DNA from 2 places in the Lactococcus sp. FSL K6-0773 genome. Region 2 is predicted to be linked to the other one. Evidence: riboswitches for the same ligand, from Rfam matches in the RefSeq annotation. Region 2 holds a riboswitch; the other holds the start of a gene.
What was found. A riboswitch is a leader RNA that binds a small molecule or an ion and turns the genes downstream of it on or off. The one in region 2 is predicted to bind lysine.

Region 1: another riboswitch for lysine. It lies ahead of dapA (4-hydroxy-tetrahydrodipicolinate synthase); the one in region 2 lies ahead of MHB61_RS09770 (amino acid permease).

The regions. Positions count from the first base shown of each region.
Region 1 is NZ_JBBOVF010000001.1:207,065-223,013, forward strand. It holds gene MHB61_RS01085 (sugar kinase) at 1-774, shown strand, start outside; gene MHB61_RS01090 (bifunctional 4-hydroxy-2-oxoglutarate aldolase/2-dehydro-3-deoxy-phosphogluconate aldolase) at 777-1,418, shown strand; gene tkt (transketolase) at 1,649-3,625, shown strand; gene MHB61_RS01100 (hypothetical protein) at 3,720-3,974, shown strand; gene MHB61_RS01105 (MIP/aquaporin family protein) at 4,346-5,209, shown strand; gene MHB61_RS01110 (aspartate-semialdehyde dehydrogenase) at 5,304-6,380, shown strand; gene MHB61_RS01115 (NUDIX hydrolase) at 6,391-6,846, shown strand; lysine riboswitch at 6,911-7,086, shown strand; gene dapA (4-hydroxy-tetrahydrodipicolinate synthase) at 7,187-8,080, shown strand; gene MHB61_RS01125 (MgtC/SapB family protein) at 8,120-8,791, opposite strand; gene MHB61_RS01130 (ribonuclease J) at 9,141-10,853, shown strand; gene MHB61_RS01135 (leucine-rich repeat domain-containing protein) at 10,902-14,114, shown strand; gene ffh (signal recognition particle protein) at 14,193-15,749, shown strand; gene MHB61_RS01145 (GNAT family N-acetyltransferase) at 15,776-15,949, opposite strand, start outside.
Region 2 is NZ_JBBOVF010000001.1:1,960,068-1,976,016, forward strand. It holds gene MHB61_RS09760 (phosphotransferase) at 1-2, shown strand, start outside; gene dnaX (DNA polymerase III subunit gamma/tau) at 51-1,709, shown strand; gene MHB61_RS09770 (amino acid permease) at 1,744-3,210, opposite strand; lysine riboswitch at 3,368-3,550, opposite strand; gene MHB61_RS09775 (undecaprenyl-diphosphate phosphatase) at 3,733-4,587, shown strand; gene rpsF (30S ribosomal protein S6) at 4,779-5,072, shown strand; gene MHB61_RS09785 (single-stranded DNA-binding protein) at 5,102-5,602, shown strand; gene rpsR (30S ribosomal protein S18) at 5,775-6,020, shown strand; gene MHB61_RS09795 (metallophosphoesterase) at 6,220-6,993, shown strand; gene MHB61_RS09800 (DUF960 domain-containing protein) at 7,075-7,383, opposite strand; gene MHB61_RS09805 (MurR/RpiR family transcriptional regulator) at 7,421-8,269, opposite strand; gene gnd (phosphogluconate dehydrogenase (NAD(+)-dependent, decarboxylating)) at 8,633-9,538, shown strand; gene gntK (gluconokinase) at 9,659-11,170, shown strand; gene MHB61_RS09820 (gluconate:H+ symporter) at 11,304-12,719, shown strand; rRNA gene MHB61_RS09825 (16S ribosomal RNA) at 13,036-14,582, shown strand; tRNA gene MHB61_RS09830 (tRNA-Ala) at 14,676-14,748, shown strand; rRNA gene MHB61_RS09835 (23S ribosomal RNA) at 14,887-15,949, shown strand, end outside.

The DNA of each region.
Region 1 (15,949 bases), 1.8 Mb from region 2:
GATTCATTTGGGAATTTTATTATTGAATCAGTCAAAAAAGCGGAGATTGAAACGACCTATCTCACCAAAGATAAAAACTATTCAACAGGCTTTTATTTAAAACAAAAAGTAAGTGAGGGCGACCCAAAAGTTGATTATTATCGCAAAAATTCTGCAGCGGCCAATTTATCCATTGCTGAACTAAAAGCTCTAGATTTATCAGGGATAAAAATTGCGCATCTCTCAGGAATTTTTCCAGCCCTTTCAGAAACTAGTTTAAAAACTTTTCAAGCATTCAATCAAAAATTAAATGAAGCAGATATTTTAACCATTTTCGATCCAAATTTACGACCTGTACTTTGGGATAATCAAGAAAAAATGATAAGAACAATCAATGATTTAGCAAAGCAAAGTCAAATCATTCTGCCAGGAATAAATGAAGGTGAAATCTTGACCGGTTCATCCGAACCAGAAAAAATCGCTAATTTTTACCTTGAGCAAAGCCCTCTCACAAAGATTGTAGTTGTCAAATTAGGTGCTGACGGTGCTTTTGTAAAATTAAAAAATGGTGAACAATATTTTGTTTCTGGATTTAAAGTAGCAAAAGTTGTTGATACGGTTGGAGCAGGAGACGGATTCGCCGTTGGTCTTGAGTCTGCCTTACTTGAAGGAAAAACCTTAAAAGAAGCCGTCAAGCGTGCCTGTGCCGTTGGAGCATTAGCAGTTCAAAGCTCAGGAGATAGTGAAGGTTATCCCACAAAAGAAGAATTAAAAGCATTTTACAAGGAGATGTAGTCATGCAAAGAGCAGAATTATTAAATAAAGTGATTCAATCAGGAGTCGTCTCGGTCGTCCGAGCTGAGAGTGGCGAAAAAGCATTAAAAATCGTAGAAGCTGTCATCTCAGGAGGAATCACTTCTATCGAATTGACCTATTCAGTCCCGCGAGCTAACGAAGTTATTTCTGATTTGGTAGCCAAGTATCTAGGAACAGATGTAGTGATCGGAGCAGGGACAGTTTTAGATCCGACCTCTGCTCGTTTGGCCATTGTTGCAGGGGCTCAATTTATTGTCAGTCCAAGTTTTAACAAAGAAGTCGCAAAGATATGTAATCTTTATCAGATTCCCTATGTTCCGGGAATTTTAACTCCACTCGAAGCTCAAAAAGCTTTAGAATATGGGTCAGAGTTAATCAAACTTTTCCCAGGTGATATTACAGGTCCCAAAATGATAAAAGACTTAAAAGGTCCATTTCCTTATATTAATATCCTTCCATCGGGAGGAGTAAATGTTGATAATGTTGCTGAATGGTTTGCAGCAGGAGCAGTAGCTGTAAGTGCTGGAGGTGGGGTTACAGCTCCAGCAGCCAACAACAATTATAGTGGGGTTACTGAAAATGCCAAGAAATTTATGGCAGCATTTAAGTCAGCTAAGAAATAAAAATTAGCTATTAATTTTCCCTTTTGAATAATAAAAAACTTCATTTTTTGAAGTTTTTTTATTTTAAATATTTTTTTATAAAACAGGTCAACCGCAACCTTTCCCACCAAAATTAAAAAGATTTTCATATAAAAACATAAAAAAAGAAAAAAATTTTAATTTCAGAGAATGAAAACCGTTTCTAACTTGTGTTATAATGTGAGTATAAATAAAAAATATGGAGAAATCTTATGTTTGATACTACTGATCAATTGGCTGTAAATACGATTCGTACTCTATCATTAGATGCGATTCAAAAAGCAAATTCAGGACATCCTGGACTTCCAATGGGCTCTGCACCAATGGCTTATGTACTTTGGAGCAAATTTCTTAATGTGAACCCTAAGACAAGTCGTAAATGGTCAAATCGTGACCGTTTTGTCTTGTCTGCTGGTCATGGTTCTGCAATGTTATATAGTTTATTACATTTGGCAGGTTATAATGTAACGACTGATGATTTAAAAGGTTTCCGTCAATGGCAATCAAAAACACCGGGACATCCAGAAGTTAATCATACAGATGGTGTTGAAGCAACAACAGGTCCTTTAGGACAAGGAATTGCCAATGCTGTCGGAATGGCAATGGCTGAAGCACATTTAGCAGCACAATACAATAAACCTGGTTTTGATATTGTTGACCATTACACTTACGCCTTAAATGGTGATGGTGATTTGATGGAAGGTGTTTCACAAGAAGCAGCTTCACTTGCAGGTAAATTGAAACTTGGTAAATTGATTCTTTTCTATGATTCAAATAATATTTCTCTAGATGGTGACTTATCTATGTCATTTATTGATGATATTCAAAAACGTTTTGAATCATATGGCTGGCAACATTTATTGGTAAAAGATGGAAATGATTTAGAAGAAATCGCAGCAGCTGTTGAAGTGGCTAAAGCTGAAAAATCTAAACCAACAATCATTGAAGTTAAAACAGTCATTGGTTTTGGTGCTGAAAAACAAGGAACTTCAGCAGTTCACGGAGCTCCTCTTGGAGCTGAAGGTGTTGCATTTGCCAAGAAAGCATATGGTTGGGATTATCCTGAATTTACAGTTCCTGAAGAAGTATCAAAACGCTTTTTAGAAACGACAGTTGCGCGTGGTGAAGCGATGGAGCAAGTATGGCGCAGTACTTTTGATGATTATTCTGAAAAATACCCTGAGCTTGCTGAGCAATACGCAAAAGCTTTTGAAAATGAAACGCCAGAGCTTACTTTGACCAAGCATGAAATGGAAACAAGCAAGGCCAGCCGTGTAACTTCACAAGAAGCTATCCAAGAATTATCAGCTCAAATGCCAAATCTTTGGGGTGGGTCTGCTGACCTTTCGGCTTCAAATAATACAATGGTTAAAGTTGAAGAAGACTTCATGCCAGATAACTATGCTGGACGTAATATTTGGTTTGGTGTACGTGAATTTGCAATGGGAGCCATTATGAATGGGATTGCTTTGCATGGTGGAACTCGTGTCTATGGCGGAACATTCTTCGTCTTCTCAAACTACATGCTTCCTTCTGTTCGGATGGCTGCTCTACAAAGCTTACCAGTTACTTATGTTTGGACACATGATTCCATTGCTGTTGGGGAAGATGGTCCAACTCACGAACCTGTTGAACAATTAGCTTCTGTTCGCTCAATTCCTAATTTGGATGTAATTCGTCCAGCTGATGGAAATGAAGTAGTGGCTGCATGGCGTCGTGCTGCATCAAGTAAAAGCCGCCCAACCGCACTTATTTTGACTCGTCAAAATCTTCCAGTTTTACCTGATACTTATGAATTGGCTGAAGAAGGTCTGAATCGTGGGGCTTATATTCTTTCAAAAGAAGAAGGAAAACTTGAAGGAATCATCATTGCGACTGGTTCAGAAGTAGCATTAGCTCTTGAAGCTAAGAAGACTTTGGGTTCTGGCATTCGTGTCGTTTCAATGCCTTCAATGAATATTTTTGACGAACAAGAAGCAGCTTATCGCGAAGAAATTTTACCAAAAGATGTAAGACGTCGTTTAGCGATTGAAGCTGGTACAAGTTACGGATGGGGTAAATATGTTGGACTTGATGGTGCAACAGTTACAGTAGATACTTGGGGCGCTTCGGCACCAGCAAATATCGTTCTTCCAGCTTACGGATTTACTGCTGAAAATGTAGTTAAAGCATACAAAGAGCTTGACTAATATTGAAAAAGGAGTTCTGATTTTTTGTCAGAGCTCTTTTGATTACAAACAAGTCTGTCAGTAAATTTTAATTAAAAAATAGAAAGGAAATAAGATGGGGATTTTACTTGCAATTATTGTGGGAGTAGCTTCAATTTTGAACTTAATGTATGGACAAAATCAACCAATCCAATATTTACTGACGGTTCTGTCAGTAATATCTTTAATCATTTATCGTGGGAAAAGAACTAAAAGGGTTCATTATAATGGATATGGTCAGAATTATTTTACGATAGGATTTACTATTTGTATCCTTAGTTTTGTGGGAACGGTAGGAATTTTGATTGGCTTCTTGTTTCATTTAGCATAATATGTTAAAATTTAACTATGCGATGAGTCGAATAATTCTACTTTGTAGAATTTCGAAGCTAAGGAATACTGGGAAATTGGGTTTTCCGCGCAGGAAGCGTGAGTATTTGTCAAATTGTGTGAACCTTTTTGACACACTTTTAGTGCCTTTAAAAGCCCTCGAAAGAGGGCTTTTTTTACGTAACGATTAAAATAATTAATAAAAAAATCTTGTTATAATCAGATGAATACAATGCTGAAAAAATATATAAACAATCTATTGTAGGAGTTAATCATATTTTCGATGTTATTATTAGCAAGAGTTAAGAAAAATATGATAAAATTGAAGTGTCAACATCTTTATATATTTTTCAAAATAGAAAGGAAATTATCATGGATGTTTCATGGATGACAAAATATATTGCTGAGGGATTGGGAACTATGCTTCTCGTCTTGCTTGGTAATGGTACAATTGCTGGGGTAACCCTCAAAGGCTCTAAAAATGAGGGCATGGGTGGTCTTGCAATTGCGTGGGGATACGGAATTGCGATTTTAGTTCCTGTACTTGCTTTTGCAAATGTTTCAGGTGCACATATTAATCCAGCAATTACAATTGGACTCGCTTCAGCTGGCTATTTCCCTTGGGCACATGTTGCACAATATATTTTGGCACAACTTATTGGTGCAATTATTGGTCAATTACTTGTTGTAGCGATTTATAAAGAATACTTCGCTAAAACTAATGACGGAGCAATTTCTTTAGGCGCTTTTTCAACAACTAACGCTTTGGATAATGGTTCAAATCGTGGAAAAGCAATTTTCAACGGATTTATCAATGAAGTAATCGGAATGTTTGTATTTGTTTTCGGAATTCTCAGTTTTACAACGAACTTCTTTGGTGCAGAATCAATCAAATGGATGACAAGCTACGCTCAACAACAAGGAGCTGATGTTACAGCGAATGCAACAGTAAGCCAAATTTGGGCTTCTGTTTCAGGCGCTTCATCATCTAAAATGATTGGTGCGCTTGCTATTGGTTTAATGTTTGTTGGTTTGGTTACAGCATTTGGTGGACCAACTGGTGCAGCATTGAATCCAGCACGTGACCTTGGTCCTCGTATCGTTTATAGCTTCTTACCACAATCAGTTGTTGGTGAAAATAAAGACGCTAAATGGTGGTACGCTTGGGTTCCAGTTGTTGCCACAATCGTTGGTGCAGTAATTGCAGCTACAGTCTTTAAACTTATGTTTAAATAAAAACAAAAATTTCTGTCGAAAGGCAGATTTTTTCTTGCCCTTATAACTTAAAAGCGCTATAATAATTATAATTTACTGAAAAGGACAGACAATTATGACACAATATAATATCGCCGTCGTTGGTGTTACTGGTGCCGTGGGTACACGTATGCTTGAACAATTAGAAGAATCTACACTTCCTATAGAAACCGTACGTGCGCTTGCAAGTAAACGTTCGGCAGGAAAAATTGTTGAATTTAAGGGGCAAGAGCTTGTTGTAGAAGAATTGACTGAGGATAGTTTTGAAAATATTGATATTGCTCTTTTTTCAGCCGGAGGCTCAGTATCAGAAAAATATGCCCCTTATGCTGTAAAAGCTGGAGCTGTTGTCGTAGATAACACCTCATTTTTCCGTCAAAACCCTAATGTCCCCTTGGTTGTTCCAGAAGTTAATGCACATGCTTTGGAAAAACACAATGGAATAATTGCCTGTCCTAATTGCTCAACGATTCAAATGATGGTTGCTTTAGAGCCGATTCGTCAAGCTTATGGGCTTGAGCGAGTAATTGTCAGCACTTATCAAGCGGTCTCTGGTGCGGGTCAATCAGCAATTAATGAAACAAATCGTGAACTCCAAGAAGCACTTGATGGAAAAGCACTGACAGAATTGTCAGCAGAAATTTTACCGTCTGCTGGAGATAAAAAACATTATCCAATTGCTTACAATGCGCTTGCACAAATTGATGTATTTACTGACAACGATTATACTTATGAAGAAATGAAAATGACAAATGAAACCAAGAAAATCATGGAAGATGATTCAATTGCGGTTTCGGCAACTTGTGTCAGAATTCCAGTTCTTTACGGTCATTCTGAGTCAGTTTATGTTGAAACGAAAAAAGTAGCAGATATTGCTGAGGTTAAACGTTTGATTTCTGAATTCCCAGGAGCTGTTTTAGAAGATGATGTTGCTCATCAAATTTATCCACAAGCCATTAATTCAGTTGGTCGTCGTGAAACTTTTGTGGGTCGTATTCGCCGTGATTTGGATGCAGCAAATGGGATTCATCTTTGGGTAGTTTCTGACAATTTACTCAAAGGAGCAGCTTGGAATTCTGTTCAAATTGCTGAAACGCTACATGAGCGTGGCTTAGTTAGACCAACTCATGAGTTAAAATTTGAACTGAAATAGAGTCTGTTAAATGAGTTATATCAGTAAAATTCGTGAAAAAATTGGCCATGAGCTTTTGATTTATCTGGGAGCAGGCGTTATTGTCTATTCTGATGAAAAAATCCTCTTACAAAAACGTAAAGATAACGGAACTTGGGCTTTACATGCGGGTGGCATAGAAGTTGGTGAAGAACTTGAGGAAACTGCTCGCCGAGAATTATTTGAAGAAACGGGACTAAAAGCAGGTAAACTTGACCTTTTAGGAATTTATTCAGGACAAGACCGTTTTATAACTTATCCCAATATGGACCAAGTTTATATGCCAGGCCTTTATTATATTTGTCGAGATTTCACAGGGAGTTTAAGACCACAAATGAGTGAAGTTGAAGAGCTGAAATGGTTTAAATTTAAAGAAATTCCAAAAAATATTCATGAGCCAAATCGCCGTGTTATCGAAGATTTCATCCAATTAATTGCGAAAGAATAATAAACTAGACTGTATAAAAATAAAATTTTTGACCTCGTTTACTAAAGTATGCTATAATAGGTCAAACAAAATTAGAGGTTGCGAAGACGAAGAAGTTAGTGGAGCGGTGAACGCACTGAAGCTGATGGCGGCGTTCTTTGCCGAAAGAAAAATTGTCACAAAATTTTTCTTGGGCTGTGTGGTTAAATCCTACAGACTGTCTTTCTGTCAGTACTGACAGAAAGGGGAGCTAATCAAAATAATTTTTGACGAACTTTTGAGAACCTCTTTTGCATAAAAAGAGGTTCTTTTTGACCTCTTGACAAGAGCTTGTCAGTAAGCTCACACATAAGGAGAAATTATGTCAGCAAAAGAAACAATTGAAAAATTACAAAATGCACGTATCATCACGGCCCTAGTGACCCCTTTTAAAGAAAATGGCCAAATTAATTTTGGAGCATTTCCTAAGCTCATTGAGGATTTACTTGCTAATCATACGGAAGGCCTTATCTTAGCTGGAACAACGGCTGAATCGCCTACTCTTACTCATGATGAAGAATTGGCAATTTTTGCTGCGGTTAATAAAATAGTGGATGGCCGTATTCCATTGATTGCAGGTGTTGGGACTAATGACACACGTGATTCGGTTGAATTTGTCAAAGAAGTTGCTGAACTTGGTTACATCGATGCGGGACTTGCAGTGACTCCTTATTACAACAAACCTTCTCAAGAAGGAATTTATCAACATTTTAAAGCCATTGCTACTGCGAGTGATTTGCCAATTATTTTGTATAATATTCCAGGAAGGGTGGTCACTGAAATTCAGGTAGAGACCATCTTACGATTAGCAGAACTGGAAAATGTAATTGCCATCAAAGAATGTACAAATACTGATAATCTGGCTTATCTCATTGAAAAGCTACCCAAAGACTTTTTAGTTTATACTGGAGAAGATGGGCTAGCTTTTCACACTAAAGCTTTGGGAGGTCAGGGTGTAATCTCGGTTGCCAGTCATATCCTAGGTCAAGAATTTTTTGAAATGTTTGCAGAAATAGACCAGGGCTCTATTCAAAAAGCAGCGGCTATCCAAAGAAAAATATTACCCAAAATAAATGCACTTTTTAGTGTCACAAGTCCGGCTCCAATCAAAACGGTTTTGAATGCAAAAGGATATGAAGTTGGTGGCTTACGTTTACCACTTGTAGCTTGTACTACTGAGGAAAGTAAAATAATTCTTGAAAAAATTGGAAATTAAAAAATACCCTTTTAGGGTATTTTTCTTTATAAAAGTAGGTCAATATTCAATTGATTTAATCTTATCATTCGATTTCAAAAGACTCATTAACGAAGCGACTTCATAAGCTTTTGGTAAGTTCAAATATAGCTCTGTTTTTAAAGAATTATTTGATTTTTTTTCAACTTTTATACTAAGAATTTTGACATCTTCCTCTTTCAGCTGTTGTTGCAACAGTTGAAGCCCTTCAAAATCTTCTAATTGAAGAATAAGATGATCGCTCGTCGCTGATTTTATCCATCGATAATTTTGGTGTAAAATAATTTGAAAAAGTAAAATAAGTAAAGTAGCTACAATACCTATAAAATATAATCCAGAACCGATAGCCATCCCAATACCAGAAGTTGCCCAAATTCCAGCCGCAGTAGTCAATCCATTAACGGATTGATTGTGAACAAAAATCATTCCAGCTCCTAAAAAGCCAATACCACTTACAATTTGAGCCGCAATTCTGGAAGGATCAAGATTGACTCCATGAGTACTGATGATGTCCATAAAACCATATTTTGAGACAATAATCATTAAAGCAGCACTCAACGCAACAATTAAATGAGTACGTGTGCCAGCATTTTTGGAACGGCTATTTCTTTCATAACCAATGGCATATCCACATACCCCAGCTAATATTAATCGAATTAACCAATCAAGTTGTGTTAAGAAAGTAATCTGCATAAAATTTCCTCCTTGTCATTTAAAACTTACCTTCCATTATATCGCTATTTTGATTAGAAAAAAAGTAAGACCCATAAAAAATGAAACTGACTTGCTTTTTTACTTGCTTTGGGTTAAACTTATATTAGTGTATTCTCGGTAGAGATTGGAATGCCAATCTCTTTTATTTTAATTCTAAGTAGAATTATCTTTTCAATATCGCTTGTCCTACTCGACCGATTTCGAGAGTGAATATGGCAAGGAAATTGCTAAAAACAGGACTGTAAATTTACTGACAGAATTTGTCAATAACTTACAGATTCTTTTTATATCGAAAAAATTATAAATTACACTGACAAGAAAGGTTTTTATGTCTAATATTAAAATCACTCCATTAGGTGGTGTGCGTGAATTTGGTAAGAACATGTATTTAGTTGAGGTTGAAGAGCAAATTTTTGTGCTTGATGCAGGACTTAAATATGCTGAAATGGATCAACTTGGTGTTGACTTTGTTATTCCTGATATTACATATCTTTTAGAAAATGCGGATCGTGTCGCAGGAATTTTCTTGACTCACGGACATGCTGATTCAATTGGTGCTTTGCCTTATATCGTTTCTGAATTAAAAGTTCCTGTTTTTGGTTCAGAATTAACAATCGAACTTGCAAAAATTAATGTCAAAAATTATGCTGACAGTCGCAAATTCAACGATTTTCATGTTGTAACTGAAGATACAGAAATTGATTTTGGTAAAGCCGTCATTTCATTCTTCTCAACAACACATACAATTCCAGAAAGCTTAGGAATTGTGATTTCTACAAATGACGGAAACATTGTTTATACAGGTGATTTCCGTTTTGATCCAGCTGTTGCAAAAGGCTATCGTACCAATATGCGCCGATTGGCTGAAATTGGGAATAGTGGAGTCCTTGCTTTACTTTCGTCATCACCAAACGCTTTGTCAACAATGCAATCTGCTAGCGAGCATGAAATTTATGAAAAAATTTATGACTATATTGATGACAACGAAGGACGGGTCATTATTGCTTGTAACGCGGGTAATTTAGGACGTATTCAACAAACGATTGATGCTGCCATTAAACTTGGGCGTCGTGTTGCTTTTACAGGCGAAGATATGGATCAAATCATCGAAACAGCAACTCGTCTTAACAAATTACAAATTGTTGATAAAAAATCAATTATTAAACCAGCAGAAATTAAAAAATATGCTGATAATGAGTTAGTTATTTTAGAAACAGGACGAATGGGTGAACCACTTAAATCTCTTGGAGACATGGCTCATCGTCGTCATAAATACGTTAAAATTAAAGATGGAGATTTAGTACTTGCTGTTACAAGTCCATCTGTCTCTTATGAAACAACAATTGCTCGTATTGAAAATGAAATCTATAAAGCTGGCGGAGTCATGAAAATGTTGGCTTCAGATTTGAAAATATCTGGTCACGCGAATGCTCGTGATTTGCAATTCTTACTTGATATCTTCCGTCCAAAAAATTTGATTCCAATCCAAGGGGAGTATCGTGAACTTAGTGCCCATGCTGATTTAGCAATGGAAATGGACATTTTACCAGAACATATCTTTATCGCTAAACGTGGCGAAACAGTCAGTTTGGAAAATGGAGACATGATCCCATCTGGTGTTATTCAAGCTGAAAATGTTATGATTGACGGTTCAGGAGTTGGAGATATCGGTTCAGTTGTTTTACGTGACCGTAAAGTGCTATCAGAAGATGGTGTTTTCATTGCCGTTATCACAATTTCTAAGACTGAGCGTAAAATCGTCAGCAAATCTCGTGTTCACACTCGTGGTTTTGTTTATGTTAAAACTTCACGTGATCTGATGCGTGAAGCTGGTGAGTTGGTCAACGAAACTGTTGATAAATATCTTTCTGGAAAAGAATTTGATTGGGCAGAAATCAAAGGTTCTATCCGTGATGCTCTTGGAAAATTTTTATACGAGCAAACAAAACGTAAACCAGTGATTCTTCCAGTAGTTATGGAAGCACGTCAACCTCAAGATTTAAATAAACGTTACACTAAAAAAAATCATAATAAAAAATAAAAGTTACAAAGCCTCCATTTTTTCGTATAGAAAGTTAGGAGGTTTTTTATGTCTCAAAAATCAATAAAGAAAATAACGATGACTGTTGGAGTAGGATTACTGACAGCCACTCTTAATCCCACATTTTTGAATCATCAGTTGCTGACAGAATTACCGGTGGAGGCCACGACAAGTAAAATTACATATACTGATGAGCAAAAAATTACTTACAACCTTGATAAAGTTTCACTGACCGCTGAAGTTGCCTCCTATGCTGGCTTAGCGGGAGCTGATATTGTAATTCCAGATATCATTGTAAATAACGGTCAAACCTATGCAATAACATCAATTGGAACTTATGCATTTTCAAATAGTGGAATTCGTTCGGTTATTATCGGAAATAATGTTGTAGATATTAATACTAGTGCCTTTCAAACAACAACAGCTTTTCCTGACTATTATAAGAAATCACTGACAAAAGTAGTTTTAGGAGCAAAAGTCCAAAATATAAAAACAGATGCTTTTGCTGGAAACGCCATAAGTAGTATAGAATTTCCAAATTCTGTCCTAAAGATTGCGACAAGAGCTTTTGCAAATAATAATTTAACAGAACTTTCATTGGGTTCAAATATCACAGAAATTATGGCCAAAGCCTTTCAAAGTAACCAAATCACTACAATAGAATTTGCTGATGAATCATTGACAATAGTAGATTCAGCGGCCTTTTCTGGGAGTTCCGTTCAAAGCTTGACTTTGGGAATTGGAGTGACTTTGGCTGATGACGTATTCAATAAAACGAGTCCTTTATTTGGTCAGTTATCAGATTTACCGACAGATGGAATTCGGACAATTTCTGTCAATTCTAGTGGTCTTTTTGATAAAAGTTGGATAAATTCTGACAGTTCACAATCGACTTCTGTGAGTACAGAAAATGCAGATACAACCCCTGTCTCTTCTTCCAATTCAGTAGAGCAAGTTGATGTTGCCAGTTCAGAATCGACACAAGATGCAAATTCGGCTTCACTCTATCCAATATCTGAAGCGAGTAGTGTTACAGATAATACTTTAAATTCAATCTCTTCTTTAGATAGTAGTATTTCTAGCTCACAAACAGAGAATAGTCAGTCAGGAGCTTCCAGTACAGCAGAAATCAGTTATGATTCAGAAAACTCAAATAGTTTGTCTTCTTCAAACCAAATCAATTCCAATTCAAATAGTGAAAAGGATTCAAACCAATCCTCATTAGGTTCGAGTATGTCCTCTAACGAAGAAAGTGAGCATTCTAATTCTTCCAATATCAACGAAACGAATAATAGTTCAGAAATAACCAATATTTTACCACCATCAAATCCGACAGAAAGTAATTCAGTATCAGATCAAACAAGTTCTGAAGCTTCAACCAATTCAAATAGTAGTATCAGTTTATCCCCCTCAAACATAAGTTCAACTTCTGATTCAGAATCAGCAACTAATTCGTCAGATTTTTCTAATGTAGCAGAAGTAGCTAATAATTCCTTAGCTTCCGTAAACAATAGTTCAAGTTCAGTTTTATCCAGTACAAGCACAGCAGATAATTTAGGAATAAATCAATCTGGTTCTGATAATCTTACAAAGGATAGCTCGGAAATATCTACTTCAGGAGCCTTTTTGTCTTCAAATCAAACAAGTTCTGAAGCTTCAACCAATTCAAATAGTAGTATCAGTTTATCTCCCTCAAACATAAGTTCGACTTCTGTTTTGGAATCAACAACTAGTTCGTCAAATTTCTCTAATGTAGCAGAAGTAGCTAATAATTCCTTAGCTTCCGTAAACAATAGTTCAAGTTCAGTTTTATCCAGTACAAGCACAGCAGATAATTTAGAAATCAATCAATCTGGTTCTGATAATCTTACAAAGGATAGCTCGGAAATATCTACTTCAGGAGCCTTTTTGTCTTCAAATCAAACAAGTTCTGAAGCTTCAAGCAATTCAATGAGCAGTATAAATTCACCATCATTAAGTCTGAGTTTAACTTCCAACTCAGAATCAGCAACTAATCAGTCTAATTCTTCCGAAGCAACAAAAGTAGATAATAATTCATCAACTCATTCTTCAAATATTTTAAATAGTGGTTCAAATGATAGTTCAGATTCAGATTCAGATTCAGATTCTTCAAACCTTAGTAGTAGCCCTAATTTGGAAACGAATCAAACTATTTCGTCCAAACCAAGTGAAGTAAATAATATATCAGAAAACCCTAAGAAAGTTTCTTCTTCAAATTCAGTTCAAGAAAACTCAACAGACCATGAGATGTCTACTAACCCAAAAAGTAGCATAAGTTCACCTATCAGCACAACTTCTAGCTCACAACAAAAAGAGAGTCAATCGAATCTACTTAATACAACAGAAGGAATCAACAATCCAATAACTTTTAATAATTCATCATCAGAAAATTCCGCTGCCTCTATCCTAACTAGTTATTCAAATAATAACTCAGAATCATCAGAAACAGGATGTTTATATATATCTAATGAGGCACAAAGAGACAATGGTTCAGAGATTTCTCATAGTTTGCCATCTTCAAATTCAAATGAAAACAACGTGTCTTCAATACAATCACAAGCAATTTTAGAAAGCTCTAAAAGCTCAACAAATAAGAGAAGTTCATCATTATCAATTATAAACTCAACTTCTCACCCACAAAATGAAGATAATCAGTCAAATTCTTCTGATGAAGTAAAATCAAATAATAATGTAGAGTCAATTTTAGGTCAATTAAATTCCATAAGTAACAAAACTCATATGAATTCTTTGACTAGCCAAAAACTATCAGTAATTTACACCTTACCAAGCAAATCAAAAGTGACGAATGAAAAAAATGAAAATTCAAATACAGTAAGCGAAGAAAAACTGATCAAAACTCCTCAAAAAAATGATGAAAGTCAAAATTTAGGACAAATAACTGCTCTTGACTTATCTTTTAACAAAGAAGTAGAGACTATGGAAGATTCTAAAACAGTTCCAGATAAAGTTCTAGATAATGAAAATGGTGATCGGAGTCAAAATAATAAAACGAGTACTATTGCTAAAGATAAAAATAAAGTTTTTTTCAAAAGGTCTGAATTTAATTCTAAAATACTTGATAGCGACAATAATATTTTAAAGAAAACTGTTCTTTTAAAAAAACATGGTCTTATAAGTGACAATCTTCTCATTGGACTAATAACAATTTTAGGAGCTTGTTTTATTTTCATATTTATATTATTTAAAAAGAAAAAAAGAGTGAAAAAAGATATCGACTAGAACTTTTGATGTATTCAATTTTAGCTAAAGAAATGTTATAATGAAGTAATTGTAAAAAATAGAATTGGATTATAAAATATGGCATTTGAAAACTTAACTGAACGCTTACAAAACGTTTTTAAAAATCTACGTGGAAAGAAAAAAATTACTGAGACAGACGTCACAGAAATTACAAAAGAAATCCGAGTTGCTCTCCTTGAAGCCGACGTTGCTCTCCCAGTTGTCAAGAAGTTTATTAAGGCAATCCGTGAACGAGCTGTCGGTGTTGAAGTATCAGAAGCATTAAACCCAGCTCAACAAGTAATTAAAATTGTTGATGAAGAATTAACAGCTATTTTGGGTGGTGGCGAAGCTGAATTACTTAAATCTCCTAAAATTCCAACAATTATCATGATGGTTGGGTTGCAAGGGGCAGGTAAAACAACTTTTGCTGGTAAACTTGCCAAAAAACTCAAAGAAGAGCAAAATGCTCGCCCTTTAATGATTGCAGCCGACGTTTATCGTCCAGCAGCGATTGACCAATTAAAAACCTTAGGTGAACAGCTTGAAATTCCTGTCTATGATGAAGGAACTGCTGAAAAACCAGTTAATATTGTTCGTAATGGTCTTTTAAAAGCTCAAGAAGAACGTAAAGACTATGTTTTGATTGATACTGCAGGTCGTCTTGAAATTGACGACACTTTAATGAACGAATTGCAAGAGATTAAAGCACTTGCTGAACCAACTGAAATTTTGCTTGTTGTTGATGCAATGACTGGTCAAGTTGCAGCACAAGTTGCCAAGACTTTTGATGAAAAATTGGACATTACAGGTGTGATTATCACTAAACTTGATGGTGATACACGTGGTGGTGCGGCATTATCAATCCGTGAAATTACAGGAAAACCAATTAAATTTACAGGGACTGGTGAAAAATTAACAGACCTTGAAGTTTTCTATCCTGATCGAATGAGTTCACGAATTCTTGGAATGGGTGATATGCTCACCTTAATTGAGAAGGCTCAAGCAAATTATGACGAAGAACAATCAGCAAAACTCGCTGAAAAAATGGCTGAAAACCGTTTTGATTATGAGGACTTTGTTGAACAACTTGATCAAGTGACAAATATGGGACCAATGGAAGATATTATGAAAATGATTCCAGGAATGTCACAAATGCCTGGTTTAGATAAGGTTAAAGTTGATCCTAAGGATGTTGCCAGAAAACGAGCAATGGTCTTGTCAATGACACCGGCAGAACGTCATTTAGAGGCTGAACTGTCACCAGCCCGTCGTCGTCGGATTGCCGCAGGTTCTGGAAATTCATTTATTGAAGTAAATAAATTCATTAAGCAATTCAATCAGTCCAAAGAAATGATGCAAGGAATCATGAATGGTGATATGAATGCTATGATGCAAAAAATGATGGGTGGAGCCGGTGGACAAATGCCGAATATGCCTGCAGGTTCTGGAATGCCCGATATGTCATCTTTGGGTGATTTACAAGGGATGATGGGCAATGGTTCAGCAAATGGGATGCCCGATATGAGTTCTATGTTTGGTGGTGGTTTAAAAGGTAAAGCAACTGAGTTTGCTATGAAACAAGCCATGAAACGTGCTCAAAAGAAAATGAAAAAAGGTAAGAAAAAACGCTAAATAAAAACAGGAGTTCTCCTGTTTTTTTATTTAACCGCTTTTTCTCTTTGAGTATATTCAGATTTAAGAATCCCCATAAAGTAGCTATCATGATATCTACCGCCAGCAAAGAATTGTTCCTTAATTGTTCCTTCAATTTTGAATCCTAATTTTTTATAGATATGAACAGCTGGAGCATTATCAATATCTACCCATAAATA
Region 2 (15,949 bases):
GAAACAAGCGGATATGAAAAGAATACTAAGTAAAAAATTGGAAGAGAAAAATGGCATATCAAGCATTATATAGAAAATATCGAAGTCAAAGATTTGATGAAATGGTGGGGCAAGAAGTTGTAGCAACAACATTAAAAAATGCGATTGTCAATCATCAAATTTCACATGCTTATCTTTTTTCTGGTCCAAGAGGGACAGGGAAAACCTCAGCAGCTAAAATTTTTGCTAAGGCAATAAATTGTCCTAATCAAGTGGATGGAGAGCCCTGCAATAATTGCTTTATTTGTGACTCAATCACCAAAGGAAGCTTAGATGATGTCATTGAACTTGATGCGGCATCAAATAATGGGGTTGACGAAATTCGAGAAATTCGAGATAAATCAACTTACGCAGCTAGTCAAGCTACTTACAAGGTTTATATTATTGATGAAGTGCATATGCTTTCAACAGGGGCTTTTAATGCACTTTTGAAAACACTAGAAGAACCTACAGAAAATGTTGTTTTCGTCCTGGCTACTACTGAATTACAAAAAATTCCAGCAACCATTATCTCGCGTGTTCAACGTTTTGCTTTTAAATCAATCACAACAGGAGACATTCGGACTTATTTAGCAAAAATAATGGCTGATGAAGGACTTGAATTCGACGGTAAAGCACTCGATGTTATTGCTAAAGCAGCTGAAGGTGGAATGCGTGATGCCCTCTCTTTATTAGACCAAGCCTTATCGTTTTCATCAGGAAAATTAGAAGAAAATGATGCACTACTTGTCACAGGGTCGATTGCTGCAGATGCTTTAGTAACATATGTTGCAGCACTTTTTGAGCATGATGAAGCAAAAGCGCTGATGGAACTTGATAAGATTTTTTCTGAAGGAAAAAATATGCTTCGATTTACGGAAGATTTATTAGCATACCTTCGGGATTTACTCTTGGATAAAAATTCTCAGTATGACCGTGGTCAAATTTTTTCATGGATTGATATTGCAATTGAAAGTTTGAAAACGATAAAGGAAACGACTCAAACAAAAATTGCGGCAGACGTCATGACCATGCGTTTGGCTGAAATTGGACAAAATAATTTACTGACAGCTTCGCAAGGAGAAATCCCTAATCAGCTGACAGCCGAAATTGCTACTTTAAAAACCGAAATTAATCAATTGAAAGCTCAAATTTCAGCTGGTCAAATTCAGGTAAATTCAGATTCACAAAATAATTTACTGACAGAAAAAGTTAAAGGCAGTTCGAAACCAATAGCATCTAAAAAACGCCAAATTAACAAAGATTTAATTTATAAAGCTTTGGCTGAGGCGACAAATGAAGCTAGAAAAGCTGCTCTAAGTGCGTGGCCAGAACTTGTTGCTTCGGTAACTAAACCGGCAGACCGAGCTTTACTTAATAATACAGCCCCTGTTGCTGCGTCAGAAAATTTCCTTGTGGTGACTTTTCCTCATGAGAATCTTGCTAAAAGAGTCAGTGAAAATGAAGAATTGCAACTTTTTTGTGGGAATCTCTTGAGTTCAATTGTTGGATTTGCGCCAGAAATTATCTCTCTTGCTGAACAAGACTGGCAAGAAGTTCGAGCAGAATATGTTTCTAATTTAAAATCTGAAAATGTTCAAGAAGATGAAGAAGATGAAAAAGAGCCGGATGAAACGGTAAACTTAGCTAAAGAACTCTTTGGTGAAAAAGTAGTTGAAATTAATGATTAAACTAATAAAAAAGCCGCTCATTGAGCGACTTTTTTTAATCTTTATGACGACTTAAATCAACCTCTTTAAGGGGGATAAGTTTCGTTTTGTTTTTAAATTTATAACCCAAGTAAAGGATGAAGAAGAGTGGGATTGCGGCATACATGATGACACCTTGCACCCAAGTTTTACCAAAAAGAAGCATTGGGTCTTGGCCGAGTGTGACTAAAACGGTCATAATTAAGGCTAAGATTGGACCAAATGGGAATAGTTTTGCATGATAAGGTAATTTTTTAACATCTTTTCCTTGAGCGACATAGGCGCGGCGGAAGCGGAAGTGGCTAATTGCAATCCCAATCCAAGCAATAAATCCTGTTAAACCAGAGGCTGAGACGAGGAATGTAAAGAAGTTAACTCCGTAAATTGATGTCAAGAATGTGAGTAAAGCAACAGCAGTTGTAGCTAATAAAGCAATGAAAGGAATCCCGTTTTTTGAAGTTTTTGAGAAAATCTTTGGTGCGCCACCATCTTTAGCTAGTGAATAAAGCATCCGAGTAGAGGCATACATTCCAGAGTTTGCTGCTGAAACGACAGAAGTTAAAACAACGGCGTTCATGATAGAAGCTGCAATAGAGAGACCAACACGTTCAAATACAATTGTGAAAGGGCTTTGAGCAGCTGAATCTCCTCCAACTAAGTGGGGGTCGGTAAATGGAATGATAGCCGCCATCACGAAGATAGATAAGATATAAAAGACAAGAATACGCCAGAAGATAGAGTTCATAGCTTTAGGAATTGATTTTTCAGGATTTTCAGCTTCGCCAGCTGTAATTCCGAGCAATTCTGTTCCTTGGAAAGAGAAACCAGCGACTAAGAGTACGCCGAGAATCCCTCCGCCGGTAGTGAAACTACCAAGTCCTCCGACAAAACCATGATTACCAACTGAAAGATTTTTAGCGACGTCAATATGACCGCCCATAATTCCAAAAATAGATAAGAAACCAATAATCAAGAATAAAACAACAACAGTAATTTTAATGGCTGACAACCAATATTCAGTTTCGCCAAAAGTTTTAACTGATAAGGCATTGATTGCAAAGACAATAATTAAGGCAATCAGTGAAAAAATCCAACTTGGAACATCTGGTAACCAGAATTTGATACAAAGGGCAACGGCTGTTAAATCAACCGCTACGGTAATTGCCCAGTTTAACCAATAATTCCAACCTAGAGCAAAACCAAAAGCTGGGTCAACATAACGTGTTCCATAGTCTGAAAAAGAACCAGAAGTGGGTAAATAAGTGGCCATTTCACCAAGTGATGTCATGAGGAAGTAAACCATTGCTCCGATAAGAACATAGGCAGTCAGTGCACCAAATGGTCCTGCCGTGTGAATGACATCGCCTGAAGTCAGAAACAATCCAGTTCCGATTGTTCCGCCAAGGGCAATCATGGAAACATGACGTGATTTTAAGCCGCGTTTTACTTGCGTCTCAGTAGTTGAGTTTGAAGAATTTTCCAAAATTCTCTCCCTAATAAAATTTATTCTACACCGACTTGTTTGACTCAGACTCAACCTTACTCCTGTTTAGTTTAGAAAAGTCTGAGAAAAACAAAAAAAGCAATCCTACTAGATAGAATAGATTGCTAAAGGTCCGACAAAATTTTAAAAATTTTCTTGAACGAATAGCCCTCCGCATGGTTATTAACCATTTGCGACAGTCTAGTGAGTTTTTCTCACTAGCCCAAGAACTTTGCTGAGCAACAAAATTCTTTCGGCAACCTCTCCTCCTCTAAATACGCGTCTTTGTTGTGCTCCAACTCGGCGTAGATTCATATCAGTTGCGACCTCTATCGATGTGTTATTTGTAATTCTAGCGCAATTTTAAGATGATGTCAAGGAAGAGAATGTAAAATTAATTACAAATAATCACTTTCTTTGTAAGTTTATTCATTTGTCATTTATGATATACTTATGAGGATAGGACTGCTATGTCAGTCAATAAAAATCAGTCTTTTTACTGAAATTTTCTAGGAGCAAAATATGGATTTTATTCGTGCCATTATTTTAGGTATTATTGAAGGAATCACTGAGTGGTTACCTATTTCCTCAACAGGACATTTGATTATTGCTGATGAATTTATTCGTCTTAATCAATCAGCAGCTTTTAAAGAAATGTTTGATGTTGTGATTCAGCTAGGAGCAATTTTGTCAGTTGTTGTTCTTTATTTTCATAAACTGAATCCATTTAATAAGTTAAATCCAACTGATAAACAAAAAACACCACGTGAGATTCAATTAACTTGGCGTTTGTGGTTGAAAGTTTTGATTGCGGCTTTACCAGCAGCGATTATTGGTTTACCACTTAATGACTGGTTGGACAAACATTTTTACCATTTTGTTCCTGTTGCCTTCATGTTAATTATTTATGGGGTAGCATTTATTGTCATTGAGCGTCGGTGGGTACCAAACCATGAATTTTCCGTAATGAATATTGACCGTTTGCCTTATCGTGCCGCTCTTTATATTGGATTATTCCAAGTGCTGTCTTTACTTCCAGGGACATCGCGTTCAGGTGCGACAATTGTCGGTGCTTTATTAATTGGTGTAAGTCGTGAAGTTGCCGCAGAATTTACCTTTTTCTTGGGTATTCCAGTTATGTTTGGGGCTAGTTTCATCAAAATACTTCACTTTTTCAAAAATGGGAATTCTTTAAGTTTTGAACAATTTGGGGTCTTGTTAGTAGCTTGTATAGTTGCCTTTGGGGTATCAATGGTTGCCATCAAGTTCTTGACCGATTATGTGAAAAAACATGATTTTACTTTCTTTGGGAAATATCGGATTGTGTTAGGGATTATCCTTCTTATTTATGCAATGTTTAAAGCCTTTTTGGGCTGAGAATGAGATAAATTATGCCAACTCTCTTTAGTTGGTATTTTTTATTTTAAAATAGTTCTCTTTGCTGAGGGAAAGTTTAAATGTATTCTTGCTAAAAATAGAAAAAAGTGATAGAATATAACTCTGTGGGAAAAACTCACAACTTACGCAGGACTCAACCTGCGTCATTAGTCCAAAAGGAGGAAAAATCAATGACTAAATACGAAATTCTTTATATTATTCGCCCAAACATTGATGAAGAAGCAAAAGCTGCCCTCGTTGAACGTTTCGATGGAATCTTGACTGACAACGGTGCTGCAAATCTTGAGTCTAAAGACTGGGAAAAACGTAAACTTGCTTACGAAATCAATGATTTCCGCGAAGGTATCTACCACATCGCAACTTTTGAAGCTGAAACAACTTCAGAAGCTTTGAGCGAATTTGACCGTCTTGCTAAGATCAACCTTGACATTCTTCGTCATATGATCGTTAAAGTTGAAGCTTAAGAGCTTTCATTTCTAAGGAGAAGTTCATCATGATTAACAATGTTGTATTAGTAGGACGCATTACTCGCGATCCTGAACTTCGATACACCCCTCAAAATCAAGCTGTCGCAACATTTTCATTGGCTGTAAACCGTCAATTTAAAAATGCGAATGGCGAACGTGAGGCTGATTTCATTAACTGCGTTATTTGGCGCCAACAAGCTGAGAATTTGGCGAATTGGGCTAAAAAAGGAGCTTTGATTGGGGTAACTGGTCGAATTCAAACACGTAACTATGAAAATCAACAAGGTCAACGCGTTTATGTGACTGAGGTTGTGGCTGACAGTTTCCAAATGTTGGAAAGTAGATCTGCTCGTGAAGGTATGGGAGGCGGAACTTCTGCTGGTTCATATTCTGCACCTAGCCAATCTACAAATAATACTCCACGTCCACAAACGAATAACAATAATGCAACACCGAATTTCGGTCGTGATGCTGATCCGTTTGGTAGCTCACCGATGGAAATTTCGGATGATGACCTTCCATTCTAATAGGGTGAAATAATTGACGCTAAAGCGCCTAATTATTTCACGGAAACCGCTATGGCGGATTTCCTAACCCTCTTACTAGTTATTATGAAAAGCAGAATCGGCTTTTCATAATAACTAGTAATCCTAAGGAAACTTTAAACAGACATCTAAAAATAATATAAGGAGAAATAAAATGGCACAACAACGTCGTGGCGGCTTCAAACGCCGTAAAAAAGTTGACTTCATCGCTGCAAACAAAATCGAAGTCGTTGACTACAAAGACACTGAACTTTTGAAACGTTTCATCTCAGAACGTGGTAAAATCTTGCCACGTCGCGTGACTGGTACATCTGCTAAAAACCAACGTAAAGTGGTTAACGCAATCAAACGCGCGCGCGTAATGGCTTTGCTTCCATTCGTAGCTGAAGACCAAAACTAATAAATGAAAGGCTGCTTCGGTAGTCTTTTTTTGTATAAAAATTTGATAATTAGAGTTGATATTTACTGACAGAAAGCTCGGTTCTGTCCGAATTTACTGACCAGAAATTTGTTAGAAAAAGAGAATAGATTGATAACTTCATCAAGTATTTTTGATTAATACTATGTTTTTGTCAGTGAATTTATGATAAAATGGACAAATGATTGAATTGATAATAGGAGCAGTGCTCTTAAGTTTGTTAATTTATGGAATTTTTATAGAGCCTCATTTGATGAAAGTGAGACATGTAAAAATCGCTCAAAAACAAAATTTAAAAATTGCTCATTTTACCGATACCCACTTTGCTTGGCACACGACTAGTCGTCGTTTTAAAAAATTTGCTCGAAATATTGCTAATGAACAGCCAGATTTAATTATTTTTTCTGGAGATTTATTTGACAAGGTTGCTTGGGCAAAAAATCGAGATTGGACTGATTTACTGACGATATTGTCAGAACTTAAAGCTCCTCTTGGGAAATTTGCGATACTTGGTAATCATGATTTTGATGATGAAAAATCGTCAAGGTTTGTTGAAGAGTTTCTAGAAAAAGCTGGTTTTGTTCTGTTGAAAAATTCATCAGTTGTCAAAGATAATTTATCTATTTCTGGGGTTGATGACTGGCGTGAGGGACGGCCTGATTTTGAACTTGAGCCTATTGATGCAACATTTTCGCTTTTAGCCCTTCACGAACCGGATACTATTTTAGACATGGAAACAATTAAGGAATTTGATTTAATTCTTTCTGGTCATAGTCACGGAGGGCAAATTCGGATAGGAAATTGGCGTTTACGCAATAAGGGGTCAAGTAGTGCTGATGCTGGTTTGTATCAGCTCAATGACCGAACAAAATTGTATGTTAATCGTGGAATTGGTTTGACTTTCTTACCTATTCGTTTTGGGGTGCCTCCAGAAATTGTGTATTACTACATCTAAAAAAATCTGTCAGTAATTTTGACAGATTTTTTTATTTTTTTATTTAAAAATTTACTGACAGCTTTGTTAAAAATTCTGTCATTACATTTCTCTTGCAGTCATGATCGTTTCGCGTCCCATATTATCAACGGCTCGGTAGTGTAGAGGCCATTCAGGATTAAAAGGGTAGCCAAAATCAACGAGGATGGTTGTTGGACTATTGTCTTGAGAAAAACGAATAGAAAGTAAATTATCCGAATTAACCAAGTCAAAATTGATAATTGTTTCTAGTGGAAAAACGCCCTTGAGGTGATGGTCAATAATAAACCAAAAGGCATCAATGACTTCTCCAGGAATTGACGCAACGGTATCAAAACTTGCGTAGCGTCGTCTAGTGTTAGAAAATGACATAAAATCACATCCTTTCTATAAGATAAATGGATAAATTCTAGGAAATACGGGAATCTCGAATGACTTTTCGGATTTCAGATAAAGTCCCTTCAGAAACATTTTTCATTTTCATTCCGTACATCATAAACAAGGCATCAAGCAAACTAATTTGAGAAACTGTGGAAGCAACGGCTTCAGGTCGAAATGAAATTTCTTCAGAAATTGAAATTAGCGCAACATCGGCCGCTTTAGCTAAAGGTGAACTCGCAAAAGAAGTCAATGCAATAATTGGAACCCCGCGACTCTTCAAAATTTCAACCAAGTGCATTGTATCTCTGTTTTTTCCTGTATGTGAAATAACAAAAGCACAATCGTCGCTCGTTAATTTTGCAGCCTGCATTTGTTGAAAATGAAAATCCTGATGATAAACGCAGTGCAAAGGCATTCTCAAAAATTTATGAAAAGCAATTAATGCAACAGCGTTTGAACCACCCAAACCAAAAAAACCGCAAGTGCTGGCATTGAGCAAAATTTCCATGGTTTGGTCAAGTTCTCTGTTAGTGATAAGGTTTAATGTAGAATTTAATGATGAAATATTGCCGTTGAAGTTTTTTGTCAGTATTTCTTTGTAATCGTCAGTTGGTGAAAGTTCGCTAAAAAATTCATCGTTTCGTGTCGAGTCAGTGGCATGAATGGCGAGTTTTAATTCTTGGAAGGAATTAAAGCCAATTTTTTTAGAAAATCTGGAAATTGTAGCCGTAGAGACATGAGTTTTTTGAGCAAATTCCTGAATTGAAAGCCTCGCTGCACTATCAATATTCGCAATTAAATAGTCAGAAATTGCCTGATCTGATTTACTGAGGTTATCATAATAACTTCGGATTCGGCTGATTAAAGTACGCGACATATCAAGCCTCCTTCTAATTGACTACATTATATCATAGCCAGTAACACGAAACAATGTTTCATGTACTGACTATCATTTTATTGGGGCCGAACGATGCGTAGGATAGCTGTTGTCAGTTTACTGACTTACAGATATGCTAGTTGTTACACCTAGAGCGGAGTAATAAGGTATCTAGGGAGTTCGCTATAGCGTGTTATAAGTAGTGATACTCAAGATTTCTCGATTTCTCAAAAATTCCAAACTCCTAACTTGAAATTTTTTTGACAAATCAGAAAATATTTTACAAAAAATATTGTTGACAAATGAAAAAAATTACTTATACTAAAGTTATAAAATGAAAGCGATGCCACGGAGGAAAAAATGATGAAATTTGGTATGATTGGTTTAGGGAAAATGGGAATGAATCTTGTGAAAAATGCCGTTGACCATGAGATTGAAGTTGTTGCTTACGATCTAAATACAAAAGCGGTAGAGGAAGCTAAGGATTACTCAGACAATATTACCGCTGTCAGCACAATTGAAAATTTACTGACAGAATTGCCAGCAAGCAAAATTGTTTGGTTGATGCTTCCAGCAGGAACTCCTACAAATTCAACGATTGAAATGCTCTCTGAAAAGTTGTCAGCTGGAGATATTCTGATAGACGGTGGAAATTCTAATTACAAAGATAATTTAGAACAAAATAAATTACTGACAGAAAAAGGAATTAAATTTTTTGATGTTGGAACCTCTGGTGGAATGGCTGGAGCTCGTCAAGGCGGGAATTTTATGATTGGTGGAGATGATGAAAAATCTTGGACAATCATAGAACCAATCTTCAAAGCAATCTCAATGGAAGATGGCTACCTCTATACAGGGAAACTTGGCAGTGGTCATTACTTGAAAATGATTCATAATGGAATTGAATATGGGATGATGCAAGCGATTGCTGAAGGATTTGAAATTTTAGAAGAGTCACCATTTGATTATGACTATGAAGCCGTTGCAAAATTATGGAATCATGGTTCAGTAATCCGAAGCTGGTTGATGGAGCTTGCTCAAGAACAATTTTCAAAAGACCCTAAACTAGACCAAATTATCGGTCATGTTCAATCTTCAGGAGAAGGAAAATGGACCGTTGAAGAAAGCTTGGACTTGGGCGTTCCTGCCCCGGTCATTGCCTTGTCACTAATGATGCGTCAACGCTCATTACAAGAAGATACCATGACTGGAAAAGTAGTTGCCGCTCTGCGCAATGGCTTTGGCGGGCATGACGTAGAACAAAAATAATTTACTGACAGATGAGAAGTGTGAGCTAACTAGGACAAAAAACTTCTGTCAGTAAAAAACTACTGATGATGAAAGAATTTAAAAGTCTGTCAGTAAATATATAGAAGAAAAGGAGCCTAAATGCAATATTTAATAGGCGTCGATTTAGGAACCACAGCAACTAAGGCAGTGCTTTTTGAGAAAAATGGAAAAATAGTTGCAAGTAGTAGCCAAGCCTATCCCCTCTATCGTGATGCTAGTGGGATGGCAGAAGAATCTCTTGAAGAAATTTTTGAAGCAGTTTTAGTGACAATCAGGGAAGTTTCAATTAATTTAGAAGATGAAGATGAACTTTTAGCCGTTTCATTTAGTACACAAATGCACTCGCTAATTGCTTTTGACGAAAATTGGCAGCCGCTTACAAGATTAATCACTTGGGCTGATACAAGAGCAGTAAAATACACCGAACAAATTAAGGCCTCTAAAAATGGTTTTGATATTTATCGAAGAACCGGAACGCCTCTTCATCCAATGGCTCCTTTATCTAAATTTATCTGGTTAGAAGCTGAACATCCAGATATTTATCAAAAAGCAGCCCACTATTTGGAACTTAAAGGATACATTTTCCAAAGACTTTTTGGAACAAATAAAATGGATTTATCAACCGCAACAGGTACAGGTATCTTCAATATATTTGAACTTCATTGGGATAAAGAAGCGCTAGAGATGACTGGAATCAAAGAAAGTCAATTGCCTAAAGTAGTTGAACCCTATGAGATAGAAGAAAACCTTCCTCACGAATATGCCAAGAAAATGGGAATTCAAAGCAGCACCAAATTTATTTGGGGTGCAGCCGATGGTCCGTTGTCAAATTTGGGAGTAAATGCGATTAAACCGGGTGTTGCAGCCATCACAATTGGAACATCTGGTGCGATTCGAGTAGTTACTGACAAACCTAAAACAGATGAAAAAGGACGCACATTTACCTATGCATTAGACAAAGAACATTGGGTAGTCGGTGGTCCCGTAAACTCTGGTGGAGATGTTTTCCGTTGGGCTCGTGACCAAATTTTTGATGGAAAAATTTCTTTTGATGAAGTCACGGAACTTGCAGCAAACATTTCCCCGGGCGCTGATGGATTGCTTTTCCACCCCTATCTTGGAGGCGAGCGAGCACCGATTTGGGATGCCAATGCCAGAGGTTCATTTTTTGGCCTAAACTACGGACATAATCGTAGTCATATGGCAAGATCTGTTCTTGAAGGTGTTATCTTCAATATTTATATGGTTGCGCTTAGCCTTGTTGAAGTAGTAGGTGACCTAAATATGATTCAAGCGACAGGAGGATTTACAAGCTCTGAACTCTGGACACAAATCCTAGCAGATATTTTTGAACAACCAATCAATGTGCCAGAGAGCCGAGAAGCTGGCTGTTTAGCCGCCATTATCATGGCTGAAAAAGCCCTTGGCTTAATTGAAGATATCAGCGAAATCGAAACGATGGTAGGAACAAATGAAACCTACCAACCCAATCCAAAAAATTTCGAAATTTACCGAGAAATTAGTCCAATATTTATCCGACTTTCTCGCTCTCTCTTGGCAGAATATGAAAATATTGCCAATTTCCAAAGAAAATTTGAAGAAGAAAAATAAACTTGTATTCTTTAAAGACTCAATACTTCCATATATCACAAAAAAGTATTGAGTTAATTTTTAAAAGCAAATTGTAAGCGCCAGCAATCGTCCTTACACAGTATATTCAATATTTTTTGAAAGGAAAAAATATATGATTGATTTACTTGTACTTTTAATTGTGGTCTTAATCCTCCTCCTGATGATTATCAAATTTAAAATTAACACTTTTGTGTCCTTGATTGTCGTAGCGGTTTTAGTTGGGTTAGGACTTGGAATGCCACTCGGTCAAATCCCTGTTTCAATCCAAAACGGAATCGGAGGCTCATTAGGAGAGTTAGCAATCGTTTTTGGTTTTGGAGCAATGCTTGGAAGACTAATTGCTGATGCTGGTGGAGCCTATCGTATCTCAAAAACGCTTATTAACAGTTTTGGTAAAAAAAGAATTCAATGGGCAATTATGGTTGCCAGTTTCATTATTGGGATTGCCCTCTTCTTTGAAGTTGGGATGGTTCTCTTGATTCCGATTGTCTTTGCCGTCGCCTTAGAAGCAAGTGTTCCCTTGATTTACCTCGGAATTCCAATGGCAGCCGGACTTTCAGTAACTCACGGATTCTTACCTCCCCATCCAGCACCAATTGCAATTGCCGGTGTACTAGGCGCAAATCCTGGAACTGTTCTCCTTTACGGAATTATTGCAGCAATTCCAACAGTCATTATCGCAGGTCCAGTTTTCACAAAAATTGCTAAAAAATGGGTTCCAGAAGCCTTTGTTGTAAAAAATAAACTATCCGCCTTTGGTGAAATCAAAGAATGGAAATTAGAAGAAACTCCAGGATTTGGGATTTCCATCTTGACAGCATTAATGCCAGTAATCTTAATGGCAATCAGCACCATTTATTCTATCGCGACTAATGATGGGAAACCCTTTGCCGCAGTAACAACAAGTGCAATGAAAGCAGGAAAGGTAGTAACGACCACCACTTACCCATCAAGTTTTGTTGAAAATGTGATGATGTTTATTGGTAATCCCGTATCGGCAATGATTATTTCACTACTCTTTGCCTTAGTTACTATGGGTTGGATGCAACGTAAGAAAAATTCTGAAATTGCAGTATCGATTGCAGATTCAGTTAAATCAATTGCGATGCTATTGTTAGTTATCGGTGGTGGAGCAGCTCTTAAACAAATTCTTATTGATGGAGGGATTTCAGTCCAAATCGCCAATATGTTTAAAGATTCACCACTTTCGCCATTGTTACTTGCTTGGATCATCACAGTAATTTTACGTGTAGCCTTAGGTTCTGCAACCGTGGCCGCTTTAACAGCAGCAGGTTTAGTTCAACCAATGCTTGCATCAGCTTCTCCAAATACAGCCGCACTAATGGTCTTGGCAATAGGGGCAGGTTCAATTGCCGCATCTCATGTTAACGATGCAGGATTCTGGATGTTTAAAGAATACTTTGATTTAGATGTCAAACAAACATTAAAAACTTGGACAGTACTAGAAACGATTATCGCAGTTGTAGGTTTAGGAATGGTCATGTTAATGAGTATCTGGGTACATTAATAAAAAAATAAGTCAATTTTGACTTATTTTTTTTATTTGTCAAAGCTAGTGGTGGTATGAAATAAAGCGAATACAGGAGAGGGAAAAAGCGAACGTAAGATAAAAAAAGGTATAAAAGTCACAGTTAATTCTTGACAAGTTTAGTTAGGTTTGATAGAATATAATAGTTGTCGCAAGAGACGAGAGTCTTGAAGCGATAAGCTAGACCATTGAAAACTGAATAAAGAAGAATGACTCATGTGATGTAGTAAGATACATCAAAAATCTGTCAATCAATAATGAAAGACAAGCCAGTCACTAAGGTGACTTAAATACTTTATTTGAGAGTTTGATCCTGGCTCAGGACGAACGCTGGCGGCGTGCCTAATACATGCAAGTTGAGCGCTGAAGGTTGGTACTTGTACCAACTGGATGAGCAGCGAACGGGTGAGTAACGCGTGGGGAATCTGCCTTTGAGCGGGGGACAACATTTGGAAACGAATGCTAATACCGCATAAAAACTTTAAACACAAGTTTTAAGTTTGAAAGATGCAATTGCATCACTCAAAGATGATCCCGCGTTGTATTAGCTAGTTGGTGAGGTAAAGGCTCACCAAGGCGATGATACATAGCCGACCTGAGAGGGTGATCGGCCACATTGGGACTGAGACACGGCCCAAACTCCTACGGGAGGCAGCAGTAGGGAATCTTCGGCAATGGACGAAAGTCTGACCGAGCAACGCCGCGTGAGTGAAGAAGGTTTTCGGATCGTAAAACTCTGTTGGTAGAGAAGAACGTTGGTGAGAGTGGAAAGCTCATCAAGTGACGGTAACTACCCAGAAAGGGACGGCTAACTACGTGCCAGCAGCCGCGGTAATACGTAGGTCCCGAGCGTTGTCCGGATTTATTGGGCGTAAAGCGAGCGCAGGTGGTTTATTAAGTCTGGTGTAAAAGGCAGTGGCTCAACCATTGTATGCATTGGAAACTGGTAGACTTGAGTGCAGGAGAGGAGAGTGGAATTCCATGTGTAGCGGTGAAATGCGTAGATATATGGAGGAACACCGGTGGCGAAAGCGGCTCTCTGGCCTGTAACTGACACTGAGGCTCGAAAGCGTGGGGAGCAAACAGGATTAGATACCCTGGTAGTCCACGCCGTAAACGATGAGTGCTAGATGTAGGGAGCTATAAGTTCTCTGTATCGCAGCTAACGCAATAAGCACTCCGCCTGGGGAGTACGACCGCAAGGTTGAAACTCAAAGGAATTGACGGGGGCCCGCACAAGCGGTGGAGCATGTGGTTTAATTCGAAGCAACGCGAAGAACCTTACCAGGTCTTGACATACTCGTGCTATTCCTAGAGATAGGAAGTTCCTTCGGGACACGGGATACAGGTGGTGCATGGTTGTCGTCAGCTCGTGTCGTGAGATGTTGGGTTAAGTCCCGCAACGAGCGCAACCCCTATTGTTAGTTGCCATCATTAAGTTGGGCACTCTAACGAGACTGCCGGTGATAAACCGGAGGAAGGTGGGGATGACGTCAAATCATCATGCCCCTTATGACCTGGGCTACACACGTGCTACAATGGATGGTACAACGAGTCGCGAGACAGTGATGTTTAGCTAATCTCTTAAAACCATTCTCAGTTCGGATTGTAGGCTGCAACTCGCCTACATGAAGTCGGAATCGCTAGTAATCGCGGATCAGCACGCCGCGGTGAATACGTTCCCGGGCCTTGTACACACCGCCCGTCACACCACGGGAGTTGGGAGTACCCGAAGTAGGTTGCCTAACCGCAAGGAGGGCGCTTCCTAAGGTAAGACCGATGACTGGGGTGAAGTCGTAACAAGGTAGCCGTATCGGAAGGTGCGGCTGGATCACCTCCTTTCTAAGGAATATATACAAAGACATGAGCATTCAACTTTATTCAGTTTTGAGGGGTTTAGTGATAAACCTAAGCAAGAATCAAATTCTTGATTGTGGGGCCTTAGCTCAGCTGGGAGAGCGCCTGCTTTGCACGCAGGAGGTCAGCGGTTCGATCCCGCTAGGCTCCATTGTCAGACAAGACGTTAAAATCACTTGAACATTGAAAACTAAATAACAATATCTAATAACGATAAATAAACCAAAAGCTGTGAATTTTAAAGAATTTACAAACTTATACTTGAAAAACGATGATTATAAATCATCATGGCAAAGTTAATAAGGGCGCACGGTGGATGCCTTGGCACTAAGAGCCGATGAAGGACGTGACTAACGACGATATTCTAGGGGGAGCAGTAAGTACGCATTGATCCCTAGGTCTCCGAATGGGGAAACCCAGCTGCTACTAGCAGTTATTCATGAGTGAATACATAGCTCATGTAAAGGTAACGCAGAGAACTGAAACATCTAAGTACCTGCAGGAAGAGAAAGTAAAAACGATTTCGTAAGTAGCGGCGAGCGAACGCGAAGAAGGGCAAACCAAGAAGCTTGCTTCTTGGGGTTGTAGGACTGCAACGTGGACTTAAGCATTATAGTCGAATAACCTGGGAAGGTTAATCAAAGAGGGTAATAATCCCGTAGACGAAATAGCGCTTATACCTAGCAGTATCCTGAGTAGGGCTGGACACGCGAAATCCAGTTTGAATCCGGGAGGACCATCTCCCAACCCTAAATACTCCTTAGTGACCGATAGTGAACCAGTACCGTGAGGGAAAGGTGAAAAGAACCCCGAGAGGGGAGTGAAATAGCACCTGAAACCGTGTGCCTACAAGAAGTTCGAGCCCGTTAATGGGTGAGAGCGTGCCTTTTGTAGAATGAACCGGCGAGTTACGTTATGATGCGAGGTTAAGTTGAAGAGACGGAGCCGTAGGGAAACCGAGTCTGAATAGGGCGACTTAGTATCATGATGTAGACCCGAAACCTAGTGACCTATCCATGAGCAGGGTGAAGGTGTGGTAAGACGCACTGGAGGCCCGAACCAGGACACGTTGAAAAGTGTTTGGATGACTTGTGGATAGCGGAGAAATTCCAAACGAACTGGGAGATAGCTGGTTCTCTCCGAAATAGCTTTAGGGCTAGCGTCGAAATGTAAGTGTATTGGAGGTAGAGCACTGTTTGGGTGAGGGGTCCGTCTAGGATTACCAATCTCAGATAAACTCCGAATGCTAATACACATGTTCGGCAGTCAGACTGCGAGTGCTAAGATCCGTAGTCGAAAGGGAAACAGCCCAGACCAACAGCTAAGGTCCCAAAATATATGTTAAGTGGAAA